4 regions of the Nocardia heshunensis genome follow, and region 1 is predicted to be linked to each of the others. Evidence: riboswitches for the same ligand, from Rfam matches in the RefSeq annotation. Region 1 holds a riboswitch; each other region holds the start of a gene.
The links. Region 1 has a riboswitch for S-adenosylmethionine ahead of ACYVN4_RS34540 (AfsA-related hotdog domain-containing protein). Riboswitches for the same ligand answer to the same signal wherever they lie in the genome.
Positions count from the first base shown of each region.

Region 2: another riboswitch for S-adenosylmethionine. It lies ahead of ACYVN4_RS13100 (rhodanese-like domain-containing protein); the one in region 1 lies ahead of ACYVN4_RS34540 (AfsA-related hotdog domain-containing protein).
Region 3: another riboswitch for S-adenosylmethionine. It lies ahead of ACYVN4_RS43065 (bifunctional o-acetylhomoserine/o-acetylserine sulfhydrylase); the one in region 1 lies ahead of ACYVN4_RS34540 (AfsA-related hotdog domain-containing protein).
Region 4: another riboswitch for S-adenosylmethionine. It lies ahead of ACYVN4_RS17070 (aminotransferase class V-fold PLP-dependent enzyme); the one in region 1 lies ahead of ACYVN4_RS34540 (AfsA-related hotdog domain-containing protein).

Region 1 is NZ_BAAGTC010000009.1:1,364,360-1,369,153, forward strand. It holds gene ACYVN4_RS34520 (serine hydrolase) at 1-48, opposite strand, end outside; gene ACYVN4_RS34525 (hypothetical protein) at 214-780, shown strand; gene ACYVN4_RS34530 (FMN-dependent NADH-azoreductase) at 871-1,374, shown strand; gene ACYVN4_RS34535 (MFS transporter) at 1,474-2,748, shown strand; SAM riboswitch class IV at 2,819-2,930, shown strand; gene ACYVN4_RS34540 (AfsA-related hotdog domain-containing protein) at 2,945-3,730, shown strand; gene ACYVN4_RS34545 (HAD family hydrolase) at 3,727-4,467, shown strand; gene ACYVN4_RS34550 (hypothetical protein) at 4,461-4,794, shown strand, end outside.
Region 2 is NZ_BAAGTC010000004.1:93,004-97,797, reverse strand. It holds gene ACYVN4_RS13110 (FAD-dependent oxidoreductase) at 1-1,165, opposite strand, end outside; gene ACYVN4_RS13105 (Rv0361 family membrane protein) at 1,387-1,830, shown strand; SAM riboswitch class IV at 1,893-2,008, shown strand; gene ACYVN4_RS13100 (rhodanese-like domain-containing protein) at 2,023-2,445, shown strand; gene ACYVN4_RS13095 (O-succinylhomoserine sulfhydrylase) at 2,442-3,656, shown strand; gene ACYVN4_RS13090 (type 1 glutamine amidotransferase family protein) at 3,758-4,402, shown strand; gene ACYVN4_RS13085 (MarR family winged helix-turn-helix transcriptional regulator) at 4,399-4,794, shown strand, end outside.
Region 3 is NZ_BAAGTC010000029.1:134,422-139,215, forward strand. It holds gene metX (homoserine O-acetyltransferase MetX) at 1-476, opposite strand, end outside; gene ACYVN4_RS43065 (bifunctional o-acetylhomoserine/o-acetylserine sulfhydrylase) at 473-1,822, opposite strand; SAM riboswitch class IV at 1,920-2,032, opposite strand; gene ACYVN4_RS43070 (TetR/AcrR family transcriptional regulator) at 2,044-2,760, opposite strand; gene ACYVN4_RS43075 (MFS transporter) at 2,900-4,396, shown strand; gene ACYVN4_RS43080 (NADP-dependent isocitrate dehydrogenase) at 4,765-4,794, shown strand, end outside.
Region 4 is NZ_BAAGTC010000004.1:973,366-978,159, forward strand. It holds gene ACYVN4_RS17060 (DUF2752 domain-containing protein) at 1-402, shown strand, start outside; gene ACYVN4_RS17065 (hypothetical protein) at 421-609, shown strand; gene ACYVN4_RS17070 (aminotransferase class V-fold PLP-dependent enzyme) at 611-1,924, opposite strand; SAM riboswitch class IV at 1,979-2,092, opposite strand; gene ACYVN4_RS17075 (SAM-dependent methyltransferase) at 2,157-3,005, opposite strand; gene ACYVN4_RS17080 (MarR family winged helix-turn-helix transcriptional regulator) at 3,103-3,546, shown strand; gene ACYVN4_RS17085 (biliverdin-producing heme oxygenase) at 3,709-4,368, shown strand; gene ACYVN4_RS17090 (LysE family translocator) at 4,503-4,794, shown strand, end outside.

The sequences.
Region 1 (4,794 bases):
GATCCAAGTCCACCGTGCGTGCGGTGTGCGGGCCTGAATCGAGGTCATAAACCATTACATCGACACGAACCTCGAGACATTTCCAGTGGAAGGCTGTCAATTTCCTGTTAACTGCGGATCGATCTGGTCTCGGTTCGGGATCGATGCTGACCAGCTAATATGCCGCGAACTAAGATCACTGGTGGGTCGGGACTTATCCCGATGGAGACAGTGATGGGTACAGCTCGTGAGTTCCTCCGAAATGCCCTGATAAAAAGCCTCGCCGCCCTCGGATTCGGGGTGCTGCTGTTGTCTGTCCCGGTGGTCGCCCACGCCGACGCGGACTACGGCGGCGGCTGTGTTCTGTTCCCCGACAACACATCAGCAACAGTGGACTCATTGCGCTTCAGATGCAGCCCCGCGCAGCAGGACGCGATCTACCGCGACGCCCCGCGCGGTGATGTCCCGATCGGGTCGAAGGATGGGTGGGTGGCGTCGCCGCGGGACATGCAGTCGTGGGCGCCGCTGTTCTGGATCGGCAAGGACTTCTACACCAACCACGGGGGCGGGTACCTGTTCAACCGCCTCACCGGGGCCGGGATCGAGGCGTTCCAGGCGAATGTCTTCACCGGACCTTCGGTGGTGGACGGTGGCCCGACCTGGGTGCTCGACTATGCGCCGTCGCCGGTCCCGCAGCTCTACGACGAAATCCGTGAGGTCACCCCGGGCGTGTGGTTCGGGTACTCGTGGATGCGCCAGGGCGGAGGGTACGCCCTGCAGCTCAGCTTCATCCTGGCCTGAGCCGGTCTTCGGATCAGTGCGCACGTAACCGTCGTGCCGGGTGGGTGGATCTTGATAGACGTGGACTTCGTTGTCCACGAAAGGAATTCGATGACCACCCTGCTGCATGTCAATGCCTCGGCGCGCGGTGCGCACAGCCAGTCCCGGGCACTGGCCCAGACTTTCATCGACGGGTTGAGCGCCCGCGACCCCGAACTCACCGTCGACACCCTCGACCTGTTCGACGCCGAGCTGCCCGATTTCGGCACCCATGCCGCCGAAGCCAAGCTGGCGCTGTTCACCGGTCGTGACCAGACGCCGCCGCAGCTCGCGGCCTGGGAGCTGGCGCGCACCGTCTTCGACCGGTTCGCCGCCGCCGACCTCTACGTCCTCAATATCCCGATCTGGAATGCGGGCGTGCCCTACATCTTCAAGCAGTGGGTCGACATCGTCACCCAGCCCGGCTGGGCGTTCAATTTCGATCCGCAGACCGGCTATTCGGGCCTGCTCACCGACAAACGCGCCCTCACCGTCTACACCAGCGGCGTCCACCAGCCCGGCGTCCCGGTGGAATTCGGCTCCGACTTCGCCACCCCTTCGTCACCGACTGGCTGAACTTCGTCGGCATCAAGGACATCACCGAAATCCGCTTCGCCCCAACCGTCCTCACCGACAACCCGGAAGCAGGCTTCACCGCAGCCCAGGAGCGCGCCCGTGAGCTCGCCGCCGACTACTGAACCGAACCCCGCGCCCGACGCGGACGAAATTCTCGAGCAGGGCGCTGCCGCCGAACCGGAATGGGCGCCGACCGGGCGGACGGTCGCGGCGGTGTGCGCGGTCGGGATTCTGGTGGTCGGGCAGCTGTATGTGGTGCTGCCGGTCCTGAATCGGCTTGCGGCGGACTGGGATACGTCCAAGTCCGCGGCCACCTGGACGACCACCGCCTTCGGGCTGGCCTACGGCGCGGGGTTCCTGGTGACCGGGCCGCTGTCGGATCGGTGGGGGCGGCGGCCGGTCATTGTGGGCGGGCTGCTGGCGACGGTGGTGAGTTCGCTGCTGGTGGCGGTCGCGCCCGGACTCGTCAGTGGGCTGTCGGCGCGAATCCTGCAGGGGCTAACGGCCTCCTTCTTCGCGCCTGCCGCCTTCGCCTATCTGTCCGAACGTATTGCCCCGCAGCGTCGTATCTTCGCGCTGACCTGCCTGACCAGCTCGTTCCTCGGGGCCGGGGTGGTGGCACAGGTGCTGGCCCAGCTCATCGGCAACGCCCTGGGCTGGCATGCGATCTTCGTCGCGGGCGCAATCGCTTTCGCACTCTCGGCGGTGTTGTTGCGCGTCGTATTGCAGGCGCCGGTCGCGGTGCAGGACGCTGCGGCGGTAGACGGTTCCGGGTGGGTGGACACGATGCGTAGTGTGTTCGCGCCTTTCTGGATGCTGCTGCGGCAGACCCGGTTAGCTCTGCTGTATCTGAGCTGTCTGGCTATCCTGGGCTCGTTCGTGGGTATCTACACCGGGATCCAGCTCACTCCGCCCCACGGGGTGGGCTCCGGTAATGCCGCGCTACTGGCCCTGCGCGCCAGCGCGATTCCGGCCATGGTGGCGGTGCCGTTGCTGGCTGGACGGTTGGGGGTCATCGCTCCGGCGACCCGGTTGATCGCCGCTCTGGCGATCGCGGCGGGTGCGGCGGCGGTCACGGCGGTGCCGTGGGGTGGCGTGTGGGTTGCGGTGTGGCTGTTCGTATTCGTTGCGGCGATCGCGGTGGCGGCTCCGGCGGCGGTACAGGCGATCGCGGTGCATGCCGGTGCGGCACGGGGTACCGCCACCGCGTTGTACACCTTTGCGCTGTTCGTCGGTGCCGGCGCGGGGCCGCAGTTGGCCAATCTTGTTTCGCACCACGGTTATTCGGCCGTAGCACTGTCCATCGCGGTGCTGTCGGCCGTCGGTGCGGTGCTGGCCGTTGCAGCGACGCGTGCGGGTGCGGCGGTGGAGTGAAGGGCGGGTTTCAATCGGTGTGGTTGAAACCGTAGGGGAAAGATGTTGGGGCGCATAACTTTCCGATGACGGTCATGAGTTCCAGTGTTCAAGCCCCGGCTGGCTGGGCGGCAACCCTCCACGGCGGCGGGGTGCTCCGGGTGACGACCGGATGGCGGCGAGCGTCGCCATAAGCGTCTTGCTTCTCGGAGGGAAAATGTCTGTAGCCCAGCTCGATTCGGTGTCCGCGGTGGCGGAGGAGGTGGCCGTCGGCGAGGTGCTGCTGGTGGCCGACCGCTTCCGCGGCATCGCCGCGGACGACCGGGCCTTCACGGTGTCGGGGCTGGTGGCCGCACTGCGCGGCGGCCGGTGGCGGGCGTCGGAGCGGCCGCTGACCGTGCGGCTCGGCCAGGGGGTCACCCGCCACGATCTCGACTACGTCGAGCACGTGGCGCTGGTGCACGCCCCGGCCGGACTGCGGGTCAGTGGACCGGTCGACGAACCGGCTCCGCGCCACCAGGTGCACAAGTATCAGCACTCGAATGTGCTGCTGGCCAATCTGATTCGCGAGTCCGATACCGAGTTCCGGGCGGACCTGCGCATCCACGGCGACAACGAGTTGTTGCTCGACCATCAGACCGGCGAGCACGTGCAGGGCATCGTGATCGTGGAGGCGGTGCGGCAGCTGTTCCTCGGCGCGTTCGAACTCGAGTACGGTCGCCGCTGGCCCGAACAGCACTTCTACATCGTGTGGAACAGCATCGAATTGGAGTTCAAGTCCTTCCTGTTCCCGCTGCCCGCCACCCTGCACGCGGTGCTCACCCCGATCTCGGTCACCGACCCGGCCAAACTGGAGTTCGCGATCGAGGTGGATGTGCGCCAACTCGACCGCAGCGTCGCCACCACCCGCATCACCTACGCGGCCCTGCCCAACGAGCGCATCTCCCAAATCGAACGGCACAAGGCGGCCAAGGCGATCGCGGCCTACCTGGAAGTGGCATGACGGCGGGCGCGGCGTTCTTCGACGTCGACGAAACCCTCATCACCGTCAAGAGCATGTTCGCCTTCCAGCGCTTCTGGCTGGCCGAGAACGGCGACGACGGCAGCGAATACGCGCGGCTCAGCGACGAGATCAAACAGCGGGCCGCAGCCGGAACACCACGGGAGCAAGTCAACCGGCACTACTACCGGGCCTATCGCGGAGCGCGGGCCGACGCGCTGGCCGAGGCCGGGCGGCGCTGGTTCCACCAGTTCGCCGCGGGCGGCGGCGTCTACTACGCCGAAGCGGTGGAAACCCTGCGCGCGCACCGCAATTTAGGGCATGACACGGTGCTGCTGTCCGGCTCGTTCCCGGCGGCCATCGCACCGGTCGCGGCGGCGCTCGGCGCCGACCACGTCATCGCCACCACCCCGGTGGTCGACGAGCAGGGCGTGCTGACCGGTGAGGTGTGGCGGCCCATGATCGGCACCGCCAAGGCCGCCGCCGTCGCGGAGTATCTGCGCGAGCACGACATCACCCGCGAGCACAGCTACGGCTACGGCGATCACGCCAGCGATCTGCCGTTCCTGCAAGCCGTGGGGCATCCGGGTTTTCGCGGTGACGACGCGGTCCTCACCGCGCACGCCCGTCCAGACCGCGGTGACGGCTCCGGGTGGATCCATCTCGGCGATCGGGTCGGCGATACCGTCGACGATCCGGGTCGCCTTCTCTCCGAACAGGAAGCGCTGTCCGTATGGTGAGCAAGAGTTACGACCTGACCCCGACCACGCAGGGGCCGCTGTACCCGCCGAGCGAAGTGCTCGACGCCGACGGGAATTTTATCGTCGTCGGCTACCTCACCGTGCCGGGGCCGGACGGGACGGTCACCCGGCGGTGGGGGCGGGCCATCGTCGCCGCCGACACTGCCGTCCCGAAGTTCGGTGATCTGGCGGCGTACACGATCGTGCGGGAACTGCCCGACGAGCTGTCGGACGCCGACGCGGCGAGCGTGCTGCACACGCTGCCACTACCGTTGCCCGCCAACAACTATCCGATGGTGTTCGCGCCCGATCAGCGGCCGGACGCGG
Region 2 (4,794 bases), on a different contig from region 1:
CGTCGCCCTTGGTGTGGCCGATGAGGCCGACCGGGCCGCGCTTGATCCAGCCGGTCACGTAGGTGGCGGGCGCATAGCGATCCGCGCCGTCCGCGTCCTCGTCGACCAGAACGCGGCCGGCCTCGTTGGGGACGGTTCCGGCCTGGTCGTCGAAGGGCAGGGCCGGGATGTTCTGCGACAGGTAGCCGACCGCGCGGTACACGGCCTGGATGTCCCAGTCCTTGAACTCGCCGGTGCCCTTGCAGTTTCCGGTGCCGTCGAGCTGGGTGCGCTCGGTGCGCAGGCCCACGACCTTGCCGTCCTCGCCCAGGATCTCCGAGGGGTTCTCGAAGAAGTGCAGGAACAGCTTGTGCGGGCGGTTGCCGACATCGCGAATGGCCCACTGCTCCAACGTGTTGCAGATCATGTCGACCTGCTTGGAGTGCCGGCGGGCGGCCTCGGAGCCCTCGTCGTAGTCGATGTCCTCGGGATCGACGATGACCTCGATGGTCGGCGAGTGGTCGAGTTCGCGCAGCTCGAGCGGGGTGAACTTGGCCTGCGCGGGACCACGACGGCCGAAGACGTGGACCTCGAGCGCCTTGTTGGCCAGTAGGCCCTCGTAGACGTTCGGCGGGATCTCGGTCGGCAGCAGCTCGTCACCGGTCTTGGCCAGCACGCGTGCCACATCCAGGGCGACATTGCCGACGCCGAGCACGGCGACCTTCTCCGCCTCCAGCGGCCAGGTGCGCGGCACGTCCGGGTGGCCGTCGTACCAGGACACGAAGTCCGCGGCGCCGAAGGAGCCGTCGAGCTCGATGCCCGGAACCTCCAGGGCGCGGTCGGCATTGGCGCCGGTGGAGAAGATGACCGCGTCGTAGAACTGACGCAGGTCCTCGAGGGTGATGTCGACGCCGTAGTCGATATTGCCCAGCAGGCGCACCTGGTCCTTGTCGAGGACCTTGTGCAGCGCGGTGATGATGCCCTTGATGCGCGGGTGGTCGGGTGCCACGCCGTAGCGGATCAGGCCGAAGGGCGCGGGCATGCGCTCGTACAGATCGATGCTGACCCCGTCGAACCCGGCGGGTGCGTCGGACTTCATCAAGGCATCGGCGGCATAGATACCGGCCGGTCCTGCGCCCACGATCGCAATGCGTAGCGGGCGGGTCGCTGCACTCTGTTCGGTCATTTTTCCGCGCACCCTTTGGGTCGAAACTAACTTGCCGTCAAAACTTAGCCGTCGTTCTTAGCTTAGGCTAAGTTGACGCCCTGGCTTCGGTGACCATCGTCGGCCCCCGACGCTGCAGCGTTGCTGCGTTGTCCTGCTATTCCCGCGCCTGGGGCGGAAATTCTGCTGATTCTATGCGATGGCTTTCCGGGTCCCTCGCACCGACCAGGCATGATCTACCCATGAGCGACGCCGAGGAGACAGCCGAGGAGACAGTCCAGTTCGATCAGAACGAGACGCGGAGCATGTGGCCGTTCCTGGTCGCGGCCGGTCTCATCGCGTTCGTGATCCTGGGCATCGTGATCGCCACGCTGGTGTCGCCGGTTGAGAAGAATGTCACAGATACCGATCGGCTCTCGGCGCCCGCGGGCAACTTCATCAAGTACCGCAGCGACAACGGCAAGTACGAACCGAGCTTGGCCTGCAAGGGATTCGACGAGAACACCTCGCCGCTCAAGATCGCCGTCGAGACCGGCGGCCCGATCAGCTTCGACGCGCTGAAGGATCCCGTCATCGACGGCGACAAGGCCACAGCGCAGGTCAGTTTCAGCGCCGGTGGCGCCCAGACCACCTCGACCTGGCACTTCACCAAAGAGAATTCTCGCTGGTTGGTCTGCAGTTCGTGACAAGGTCCGAAGTCCGGCGAAGCGTTTGACACGAGTGCCGGTTTTTCGGCACTCTCATCCCAGGTCATGAGTATCAGCGCCAAGCCCCGGCTCGCTGATCGGCAACCCTCCTCCGCGGTGGGGTGCTCCGGGTGACGACCTGGCCACGCACCGAGCAGCGGTGCGGCAAGTGCGGATTCACAGGAGGTACAGGTGAACTACGCGGGTGACATCACGCCGAAGCAAGCGTGGGAGTTGTTGCGCGACAATCCGGATGCGGTGCTGGTGGATGTCCGCACCGAGGCGGAATGGCGTTTCGTCGGGGTGCCCGACACCAATGGCATCGGCCGGCCGACCGCGCTGATCGAATGGGTGGACGCCACCGGCGCGCCCAACGCACGGTTCGTGGACCAGTTGCGGCAGGCGCTCGCCGCCCGCCCGCAGGATTCGGACGCACCGGTCCTGTTCATCTGCCGCTCGGGTCAGCGCTCCATCGGCGCGGCCACCGCGGCCACCACCGTCGGCATCTCCCCGTCCTTCAATGTGGTCGACGGGTTCGAGGGTGCGCTCGACGGTCAGGGTCATCGCGGCAGCACCGGCTGGCGCGCCGACGGACTTCCGTGGAGGCAGTCATGATCACCGGCGGTTCCTTCGACAAGCCGCTCCCCGAGGGCGTCGGCCCGGCCACGCAGGCCGTGCGCGGCGGCACCCGGCGTTCCGGCTTCGACGAGACCTCCGAGGCGCTGTTCCTCAATTCGGGTTTCGTCTACGAGAGCGCCGAGGCGGCCGAAGCCTCGTTCACCGGCGATATCCAGCACTTCGTCTACTCCCGCTACGGCAACCCGACGGTCGCCATGTTCGAGGAGCGGCTGCGCCTGATCGACGGCGCCGAAGCCTGTTTCGCGACCGCCTCGGGCATGTCCGCGGTGTTCACCGCGCTGGGTGCGCTGGTGGGCGCCGGTGACCGGCTGGTCGCGGCGCGCAGCCTGTTCGGCTCCTGCTTCGTGGTGGCCAACGAGATCCTGCCGCGCTGGGGCGTGGAGACCGTCTTCGTCGACGGCGAGGATCTGGACCAGTGGGAGCAGGCGCTGTCGGTGCCGACCACCGCGGTCTTCTTCGAGACCCCGTCGAACCCGATGCAGACCCTTACCGATGTGCGCGCGGTCTCCGATCTCGCGCACGCGGCGGGCGCGAAGGTGGTGCTGGACAACGTCTTCGCCACCCCGCTGCTGCAGCGCGGCTTCGATCTGGGCGCGGACATCACCGTCTACTCGGGCACCAAGCACATCGACGGCCAGGGCCGGGTGCTCGGCGGCGCGATCCTGGGACCGCAGGACTACATCGACGGCCCGGTCAAAAACCTTATGCGCCACACCGGTCCGGCGCTGAGCCCGTTCAATGCCTGGACGCTGCTCAAGGGCCTCGAGACCATGCCGCTGCGGCTGCGTCAGTCGGTGGATTCGGCGCTGAAGATCGCGCAGTTCCTGGAGGATCACCCGGCCGTGGCGTGGGTGAAGTACCCCTTCCTGTCTTCGCACCCGCAGTACGAGCTGGCCAAGCGGCAGATGTCGGGCGGCGGCACGGTGATCACCTTCGAGCTGAAGGCTCCCGAGAACGAGGCCAAGAAACGCGCTTTCGAGGTGCTCAACCGCTTGCGCATCATCGACATCTCCAACAACCTCGGTGACGCGAAGACCCTGATCACCCACCCGGCCACCACCACGCACCGCGCGATGGGCCCGGAAGGCCGTGCGGCCGTGGGCATTACTGACGGGGTCGTGCGCATCTCCATCGGCCTGGAAGACGTTGAAGACCTGCTGGGCGACCTGGACCACGCCCTGAGCTGACGAATATCGACATGGCCGGAACCCAGCGGGTTCCGGCCATTTGTCGTTTCCGGGGGGCCCAACCATTGACAGTATGCTGTCAAATATGACAGCATACTGTCATGATAAAAACAGTTCACATGGCCGTGTACGACACCTTCTCGGACTGGGAGGTCGGGCACGCCACCGCGCACATCAACCGCGAGCTGTGGCACCGTGAGCCCGGCACGTGGCAGGTGAAAACCGTTGGGGTCAGCGCTGATCCGGTCACCTCGATGGGCGGCATGCGGATCCTGCCCGACGTCGTCCTGGCGGATCTGCAGCCCGCCGACAGCGCGATGCTGATCCTGCCCGGCCTCGCGACCGAGTTCGATCCGGCGAGTCCGATCACGGCTTTCGCGGCCAAGGCCCGGGAGTTGCTGGCCGCCGGGGTCCCGGTCGCGGCCATCTGCGGCGCGACCTTCGGGCTGGCGCGCGCGGGCCTGCTCGACGATCGGCCCCACACCAGCAATGACCCGGGATACCTTGCCGCCAGCGGGTATTCGGGTGGCGCGCACTACGTCCCCGAACCGGCCGTGACCGACGGCGATCTCATCACCGCGACGGGCACGAAGCCGGTGGAGTTCGCCCGGGAGATCTTCGCCCGCCTGGACATCTACGAGCCCGAGGTGCTCGCGGCCTGGTACAAGCTGTACGGAAACAATGATCCCGCCGGGTTCTACGAGCTGTTCGAATACGAGCAGCGTCGCGCGGCGGCGGGGCGATGACTCGCACCGATCAGCAACTCTTCGCCACCGCGGCGGTCACCTCGTTCAAGTTGAACGGCCAATTCCTCGCGGTCGCCGAGGAATTGGCCAAACCCGCGGGGATCACCGTGGCGTGGTGGCAGGTGCTGGGCGCGGTGATCCGCGAGCCCTTGCCGGTTGCGGGCATCGCGCGCGAGATGGGCATCACCCGCCAGAGCGTGCAGCGGGTGGCGGATCTGCTGGTGGACAAGGGATTCGCCGAGTATCGGCCGAATCCGGCGCATCGCCGGGCCAAGCTGGTGGCCATCACCGATGCGGGGTACGGCGCGGTGCGGCAGATCGATCCCCAGCATGCGGCCTTCGCGAAACGACTGGTGGCGCAGGTCGGTTCGGAGGAGCTGGCGCGCATCGTG
Region 3 (4,794 bases), on a different contig from region 1:
GCCAGGCGGTCGATGCCGAGCAGGTCGAACAGTTTGCGCTCCGCGGTCACCTGATCCCGGATGGAGATCTCGGGAAACCTTGCGCCCCAAGGCTTTCCGTCCGGGGCCAGGGAGGCCGGGCCGGTGCTGCCCTTACAGCCGCCGAGCACGTTGGTGGCGATGACACACCATTCGCGGGTGTCCACCGCGGCACCGGGCCCGATGATGCCGTCCCACCAGCCGGGCTGGCTGTGGTGCACATCGGCGGGGCCCACCACGTGCGAGTCGCCGGTCAGCGCGTGCTCGATGAGCACCACGTTGTCCGCGTTCGCCGAGAGTTCGCCCCACCGCTGCACGGCCAGCGTCACATCGGGGATGACGGCGCCGTTCTCCAGCTCCACATCCCCGATGGCGATGGTTCCGAGCGTCCCGTCCGGCGGCGGGAGCAAAAGCTCCGCCGCCGGACGGGAGGTGCTCGATTCGATGTTCACGGTCAACTTGCCGCCGCCGTCAGTCCGGCCCGCAGATCCGCCAGGATGTCGTCGATGCCCTCGATACCCACGGCCAACCGCACCAGACCAGGCGTGACGCCGGACGCCAGCTGTTCGGCGGGCGTCAGCTGGGAATGCGTGGTGGAAGCCGGGTGGATGACGAGCGAGCGCACATCCCCGATGTTAGCGACATGGCTGTGCAGCACCAGCGCCTCCACGAACTTCTTGCCGGCGTCGATGCCGCCGGCCAGCTCGAAGGACACGATGGCGCCCACACCCTTGGGTGCCAGCTGTTTGCCACGCTCATGCCACGGCGAGCTGGGAAGCCCTGCGTAGTACACCTTCTCGACGCTGGACTGGGCCTCGAGGAACTCCGCGACCGCCTGCGCATTGGTCACGTGCCGCTCCACACGAAGGCTCAGCGTCTCGATGCCCTGCGCGATGAGGAAGGCATTGAACGGCGAAACCGCCGCGCCCAGATCACGCAGCAACTGCACGCGCGCCTTGAGCGCGAACGCGGGCGCGCCCAGATCGGCGAACACCACGCCGTTGTAGCTCGGGTCGGGGGTGGTGAAGCCGGGGAAACGGGACTCGCCCGTCTCGTTCTGCACCGTCCAGTCGAAGGTGCCGCCGTCGACGATCACACCCGCGACCGCGGAACCGTGCCCACCCAGGTACTTGGTGGCCGAGTGCACGACGATGTCCGCGCCCAGCTGCAGCGGCTGGATCAGGTACGGCGTGGCGACGGTGTTGTCCACGATGAGCGGCACGCCCGCGGCGTGCGCGACCTCGGCGATACCCGGAATGTCGAAGACCGAGCTGCTCGGATTGGCAACGGTCTCACCGTAGAACGCCTTGGTGTTCGGGCGAACGGCCGCGCGCCACTGGTCCAGATCGTCGGGATCGGTGACGAAGCTGACCTCGATGCCCAGCTTGGGCAGCGAGTAGTGCAGCAGGTTGTAGGTGCCGCCGTAGAGGTGCGGGCTGGCCACGATGTGGTCGCCCGCCTCGGCCAGATTCAGGATTGCGTAGGTCTCCGCAGCCTGCCCGGAGGCCAGCAGCAAGGCCGCCACGCCACCCTCGAGGGCGGCGACTCGCTGCTCCACCGCGTCCTGGGTGGGGTTCATGATGCGGGTGTAGATGTTGCCCGGCTCGGCGAGACCGAACAGCGCGGCGGCGTGATCGGTGTCGCGGAAGGCGTAGGAAGTGGTCTGGTAGATGGGCAGTGCGCGGGCTCCGGTGGCCGGATCGGGGCTCTGTCCGGCGTGAATCTGCTTGGTCTCGAAGGACCAGTTGGCCGGATCCAGGGTGCCGTCAGCCACGACGGCCGCGGGCGCGGTCGAGTCACTCATGTGTTCTGCTCCAAAAACAAGGTCGCCGAATGGCGGGAAGTTTGACGTTATCTAGAAGCGAATGGGCTTCGACAACAACACATTTCGGTAGACCTCCTGATTGCGCTTGCGTTCGGCCTTCGAACGCCCGGTCTGCACCCGGAAGCACCCCACCGCAGCTGGAGGGTTGCCGATCAGCAAGCCGGGGCCTTAACGCTGATGCTCTGGACCTTTGCGAGATTCTAGCGGGCGGAGGCGGCAGTCTCGGAAGTGGGGCTCGCCACAGTGGATCCGCAACAGACACGCCGGAATTCGTGGAAGGCGGCCAGCACATTGTCGGCGAGCAGGCGGGCCGTGGCGGGGGCTGTGCAGCCCGCGAAGTCGGATTCGGCCTCGAATTCGCACTCCATGCCCACCCGGACGATGCTGTGCCAGGTGCCGGCGATGAGCCGCACGGTGAGGTGCTCCTCGGGCAGCCCGAGGCGCTGGGCGAGGACTTCGGTCATGGCACGGGTCTTGGTGTCGGCCGATTCCATGCTGAGCGCGCGCACGGCGACGCTGTCGCGCGTGATGCGCTGCATTTGCTGGAACCACCGGAAGGGCACCGGCGCATCGGATTCGATGATCTGGTCCACGACCGCCAGGAAAGCATCGAGCAGCGCCTGCATCTCGTCGCCGGTGACGGGCTGCACGCGCAGCGCGTCGGCGAGGGCGTAACCGAAGCCTTCGATGGGGGCGATGACGATCGCCTCTTTGCTGTCGAAGTACCGGTTCACGGTGCGCGGTGAGACATCGGCCGCGTCCGCGATCTGTTCGACGGTGGTGGCATCGAAGCCCTGTTCGTCGCACAGGCGCAGGGCAACGTCGATGATCCGATCCCGGGTCTGCTGCTTCTTGCGTTCGCGCAGGCCGGGGCGATGGCGCATGACCACACCGATGTGGCTCGACAACTCCGACATGACCCCATGTTAGTGGATTCCGGGCTCTTCTTGTCCCGATATGACAACTGTCGCACTGCGACATTTTTCCCTTGACGCCAATTGTCGGTGGGGGCCACTATGGTGACAGCTGCCTTCGCACCCCCTAGAGGAGAGGCTCATGACCGTAGCCACGGATGCTCTCGAGTCCGACGAAATAGCAAGTCCCGCAAAAGATTCCAGGCGCTGGTGGGCGCTGGCGGTGATCGCCATGGCACAGCTCATGGTGGTTCTGGACGCCACGATCGTCACCATCGCCATGCCGTTCGCGCAGCAGGATCTGCACATCAGCGACGGCGACAAGCAGTGGATCTTCACCGCTTACACTCTGATTTTCGGTGGTCTGCTGCTGCTCGGCGGCCGCCTCGCCGACTACCTCGGCCGCCGCCGGATCCTGATGATCGGCCTGGTCGGCTTCGCCGCCGCCTCCGCGGTAGCCGGTCTCGCGCAGAACTCGGCCGAACTGTTCGCGGGCCGTGCGTTGCAGGGCGCGTTCGGCGCACTGCTGGCTCCCGCGGCCCTGTCGCTGGTGTCGGTGACCTTCACCGAGGCCAAGGAACGCGCTCGCGCCTTCGGCGTGTTTGCCGCGGTGTCCGGTGCCGGTGCGGCGCTCGGCCTGATCGCCGGTGGCGCGCTGGTCGAGTACGCGGACTGGCGCTGGTCACTGCTGGTGAACACCCCGGTCGCGCTGCTGGCCCTGGTCGGCGCGTTCATCTTCGTGATCAAGGATGTGCCCGCACCCCGCACCGGCGGCTACGACCTGCCCGGCGCGGTCACCGTCACCCTGGGTCTGATCTCCATCGTCTACGGCTTCAGCCGCGCGGCCTCCGACGGCTGGACCGCCGCCACCACGCTGGCGCTGTTCGTGGCGGGCGTGGCATTGCTGGCGGCCTTCGTGGCCATCGAACGCCGCACCGCGAATCCGCTGCTGCCGCTGCGTATTCCGGCCGAGATCAACCGCGGCGGCGCGTACCTGATCGCGCTGCTGGTGCCGATCGCGATGTTCGCCATGTTCCTGAACCTGAGCTTCTACCTGCAGATCGTGCAGCACTATTCGGCGCTGAAGACGGGTGTGGCGTTCCTGCCGTTCCCGGCCGGGATCGTGGTGTCGGCGGGTATCGCCTCGACGGTGCTGCCGAAGATCGGGCCGCGTCCGCTGATGCTGACGGGTTCGGTGTTCGGCGCGGCGGGCCTGCTGTGGCTGTCGCGGCTGGAGTACGGCGACAGCTACGCGGTCGCCCTGCTGCCCGCCATGATCCTGATCGCGCTGGGCATGGGCTTCCTGTTCGTGTCCATGCAGACCACCGCGCTGCACCAGGTCGAGGCCGAGGACTCGGGTGTCGCCAGTGCGCTGCTGAATGCCGCGCAGCAGGTCGGCGGTTCGATCGGTACCGCGTTGCTGACCACCATCTCGGTGCAGGTGGCCCAGCGGTACGTGCGCAACAACGGGACCATCGACCATGTGATGGAACGCGCGTCGGTGCACTCCTACAGCGTCGCGTTCCTGATCGGTGCGGTGTTCTTCCTGCTCTGCATTCCGATCGCGGCCTTCATGATCCGCGACAAGCCGGAAAACCTGCTCGAGGGCGACGAGCACGCCGTTGCTGTCGCTGTCTGAACGCAGCGCCTGACCGGCGAAAAGATATATCCGTGGGCCGTGGCACCCCCATTCCGCATTGCGCGGGATGAGGGGTTGCCAGGGCCCTTTCCTTTTCGCATGCTGGGAAGTGCCGAAAGTCACGCGAAAAGCTACTTATCGGTAACCGCACTGAATTCCCGCACAGCGGGGGCCGCCGTCGCGGTGAGATCGATAGCAGCAGTACGCTTGTCTTGCTTGACGCCACAGCGTACGTGGACTTGGCACCACAGGTCCCGTGCCGAGCGCCATGCGTATACGTTGTCTGTTGAACAGCTGGGGTCCGCTACAAGCGGTGCTCACCGGCCGTGCAATGGGAGCACCACCTTCCTAGGAGGACACGAAGATCCATGTCCAAGATCAAGGTTGAAGGGACCGTC
Region 4 (4,794 bases), on a different contig from region 1:
CTCGGCCTCGGGGCGCCGCTCTTGGCGGGCGGGGCCGTGGCCGGGGGGCTGGCGCTACTGCATTTCCGGGATCCGCATGTGAGCGGGGCCTACGGGTACTGCCCCTTCTATGAACTGACCGGGTGGTGGTGTCCCGGGTGCGGCGGTCTGCGTGGCTTGCACAACCTCACCGAGGGACACGTGCTCGATGCCATTCACAGCAATCTCCTGTTGCTGCCGCTGACAGTGGGATTCACGGCGTGGTGGGTGACCTGGCTGATGGCCGGGTGGCGGGGGAAGCCGATGCCGCCGCGGCTACCGCAGGTGCTGCCGAAACCGGCGCTGTGGGTGGCACTGGCATTTCTGATCGTCTTCACCGTTGTGCGGAACACGCCGTGGGGAAGCTGGATCGCACCCGTTTAGTCGGGGCATGCTCTGCATATGAGCGATTCGCTGCGGGAACGGGTGCGGGAGAAGCTGGTCCGGCAGCTCGCCGAGGACGGGCCGACGGATTCGGAACAGGACGACGCCCGGCAGCTCTCGGTCCGTGAGGACCTCGAACTGCTGGACGCCGTGAGCGATGACGATCCGGTCATCGAAGACCTCGCGGCCCGCTATCTGGTGCCGTAGTTCAGAAGCCGCAGGGAGCCGCGCCGTCGGCGGAGCTGCCGAACGGGCGGGTTTCAGGGACCGGGTTCCAATGGCCTTCGGTGCGGCCGTAATTCCAGGACGGGCCGTTTTCCACCAGGGTGGAGATGGCGTCGATCAGGCGGTCCACATCGGCGGCGGTGGTGCCGAGGCCGATGCTGGCACGCAGGGCGGCGTCCACGCCGAGGCGGGCCAGCAGCGGATGCGCGCAGAAGCGGCCGTCGCGGACGCCGATGCCGTGCTCGGCCGACAGGTAGGCGGCCACCTGGCCCGGCTCGAAGCCGTCGACCGTGAAGGCGACGATGCCGACGGCGTCGGTGCTGTCGCGCCAGATGCGCAGGAAGTTCACGCCCGGAACGGTTTTCAGGCCGTAGCGCAGGCGATGCGTGAGGTACTGCTCGTGTTCGACGACGGTCGTCTCGTCCAGGTCGGCGAGGGCGTCGCAGGCGGCGGCCAGGGCGGCCACGCCCAGCACGTTCGGCGAACCGGCCTCGTGCCGCTGCGGGGCCGGAGCCCACTCGACACCGTCGGTGGTCACCGAGCGCACCGCGCCGCCGCCCGCCAGGTACGGCTCGGCCTTGTCCAGCCAGTCGCGGCGGCCGACCAGCACGCCGGCGCCGAAGGGGGCGTACGCCTTGTGGCCGGAGAAGGCCAGGTAGTCGATGCCGGTCGTTCGCAGATCGATGCGGCGGTGCGGGGCCAGCTGCGCCGCGTCCACCAGGATGCGGGTGCCGCACTGGTGGGCGATCCAGGCCAGCCGCTCCAGCGGCAGCAATTCGCCGGTCACATTCGAGGCGCCGGTAACCGCCAGCAGCGCAGCGGGTTTCGAGCACAGCTCGGCGACGACGCGCTGGATGGTCTCCTCGATGGTGTCGGCGACGGCCACCACGCGGCGGCCGTGCCGGGTCCAGGGCAGGAAGTTGGCGTGGTGTTCGACATCCAGCACCACGGTGTCGCCGGGCACACAGGAGGCCAGCAGGTTCAGCGAGTCGGTGGTGTTGCGGGTGAAGACGACGACCTGGTCGTCGGCCGCGTTCAGGAAGCGGGCGACCGAGCCGCGGGCCGACTCGTAGCAGTCGGTGGAGACCCGCGAGGCGTAGCCCGCGCCGCGGTGCACGCTGGCGTAGAACGGCAGCAGCTCGGCGACGCGATCGGTGACCTGCTGCAACGCGGGGGCGCTGGCGGCGTAGTCGAAATTGGCGTAGCCGATGGTGCCGCCCTGCACGAGCGGCACCTGGAGATCACAGCCGGACACGGTGGCGAGGGGGGCACAGGTCTGGTCGGCGAATGCGGTCATCACGAAATCCCATCGGATTCATGGACACACGATCGATGAAACGAAGTGATCGAGAGTCCGCGCTTGCCGCGCCCGGTCGGGCGGCGGCCCGGTCGTCACCTGGAGCACCCCACCGCGGAGGAGGGTTGCCGACCAGCTAGCCAGGGCTTAGTGCTGGTACTCATGACCTGATTGGAGACACTGGCAGATCGTTCGCGGGGTTGTCAACCCCTCCCGGTCGGGACGTCCGCCGTCAGGATTTGCGAGCCGACACGCACCGCTCGAGGTCGGGCACGCGGATCTCCCGTCCGATCGGGGCGAGATATCTCGCGGTGTGCTCTGGTCCGCCCGCCTGCTCGACCTCATGCCACCCGTACTCGGCCAACAGCGTCGAGACCTGATCGGGTTGCAGCCCGAAATGCCAGAGCGGCTGTCGCGCAACGAATCTGCGATAGGTGGGAGCGCAGTCCTGAAGGTCGGTGCCGTCGAGAAAGTCCTGCCGGACATAGCTGAAGATGAGCTGACTGCCGGGTGTGGCCGCTGTGAGGGCCGAAAGAGTCGCGCGCACAGCGGGTTCGGTCAGATACTGCGTGACGCCCTCCCAGAGGAAGAGGGTCCGCGCGTCGAATCGGTATCCGCGCTCGGCCAATACGGTGGCGAGGTCCTCGGTCTCGAAGTCGATCGGCACCTGGGTCACGCTGTCGGGCAGCGCGATTCGCTTGCGCTTCGCGGCGATATTGATCGGCAGATCTACCTCGAAGGCGGGAACTCCGGTGGGCGCGGCCAATCGGAGCGCCTTCGTGTCGAGTCCCGCGCCGAGCACCACGACCGCCTCGATGCCATCGGCGATCGCGGCCGCGGTCCGGTCATCGAAATACCTTTTGCGGCAGGCGAGGCTCTCCCACGCGCCGACGCCCTCGCGGTTCATGCCCGCGCGCAACAGGCGTCGACCGGCCGGGAGGCGGACCAGCGCCCGCAGGCCCGCGGGCAGCATGTGCAGGGCGAGTTCGTCTGTCAGGAAACGTTTTTCGGCGGGTTCGAGGTGCTCAGCCGCGGCGATGAGAATCGGGACCAGGGATGTGTCGGCGGCGGTGTTCGGCATGGTCGCGCTATCCTTTCCTGCACCGGTAAAGTATCTGAGTGGAGGAAGTAGTTGCATGGACGCAGATAAATCTAAGTCCTCCCACCCGCAACCGTCAATGGAGCGGCTCGAAGGGCCGTACCGCGAATACGTCACCGCGCAGGCCGTCATCGCCCAGGCGGCCGCATCCGCGCTCGGGTTGGGGGCCACCGACTTCTTCGCCTTGAACCTCATCGCGCTGGCCGGATCGCTGACCGCGGGCGAACTCGCGACGCGGACCGGACTCTCGACCGGTGCGGTCACTCGGCTCATCGACCGGCTGGAACAGGGCGGATTCGTCCGGCGGGTGCCGGATGCCACGGACCGTCGCAAGGTGCTAGTCGAGTCGATTCCGGATTCGGACGGCCGGATCGAGGCGGTGGTGGGCCCGCCGCGGGACCGGTTGGCGGAGATGTTCGCCGACTACGGGCCCGAGCAGCTCGAGGTGCTCTTCGACTACTTCACGCGGGCCACGATCGCGCTGCGGGAGGCCGCCCACGACATGCTCGACCGGCCCCGGTAGGTGTGACCGACGGCACGACCGTATCGAAAAAATCGTCCGAAAGTTGGAGTGGGTGGGCCGCAAAGTTCGAATCGCGAGATCGTTGCTGAAGCGTATGGTCGAAGGGAAGTTAGGGTAGCCAAAGTGGGGTGCCCCCGGAGTTGATCACGAGGAGCCTCGACCATGTTGGAGACCAGCACCCCGTTCTCGACGCTCATTCGCACCGCGACCGAGCAGCAGCACAACGAGGCGGAACACTCCACGTTCATGAGCGACCTGTTCGCCGGGCGGCTCGGGGTGGAGGCGTTCTACCGGTACACCTCGCAGCTCTGGTTCGTTTACGAAGCCCTCGAAAAGCATTCCGAGGCGCTGGCTTCCGATGCCGTCGCGGGTCCGTTCGTCAAGCCTGAACTGGCGCGGCTGGCTTCCATCGAGGCCGATCTGGCTCACCTGGGTGGCGCGAACTGGCGCGACGAACTGACCCCGCTGCCCTCCACCGCTGCCTACGCCGCCCGCATCGACGAGTGCGCGAGCGAGTGGCCCGCCGGGTACGTGGTGCACCACTACACCCGCTACCTGGGCGATCTTTCGGGCGGCCAGGTCATTCGCGACACCGCCGAGAAGCTGTGGAACCTGCCCAAGAAGGGCGATGGTGTGCGGTTCTACGTTTTCGACGGCATCACCAATCCGGCCGCGTTCAAGCGGGACTACCGCCAGGCGCTGGATCAGCTTCCTCTCGAAGGCGCCGAGGTCGAGCGCGTGCTCGACGAGGCGCGGTTGGCGTTCACCATGAACACCAACCTCTTCGGTGAACTGGGTGCGGAATTCAGCGCGCGGAACTGAGGACTCGCAACCAGCGAGGTCGTTGATCCTGTAATCCAGCAGGGTCGGCGGCCTCGTCTGCGGTCGGCCCCGTTCGTCGGGGGTGGGGTCGACGGCTCTTGTGCTCGGGCGGGCGGTGAGTTGCCATGGTGGGTATGAGTTTTCCGCTGTTGCTGAGTTTCGTCGGGTTGTGCGTGCTGCTGGCGCTCACGCCGGGGCCGGATACGTTTCTGGTGCTGCGCTTCTCGATGGCGGGATCGCGACCGGGGATCGCGGCGGCGGTGGGGTCGGCGTTCGGGGGCATCGTCTGGGCGACCGTGGTGGCGGCGGGGGTCGCGGCGCTGCTGGAACAGTCGGCCACCGCGTATCGCACGCTGAAGGTGATCGGCGGGATCTACCTGGTGTACCTGGGGGTTCGGGCCTTGCTCGCGCATCGGCGCGGGCAGA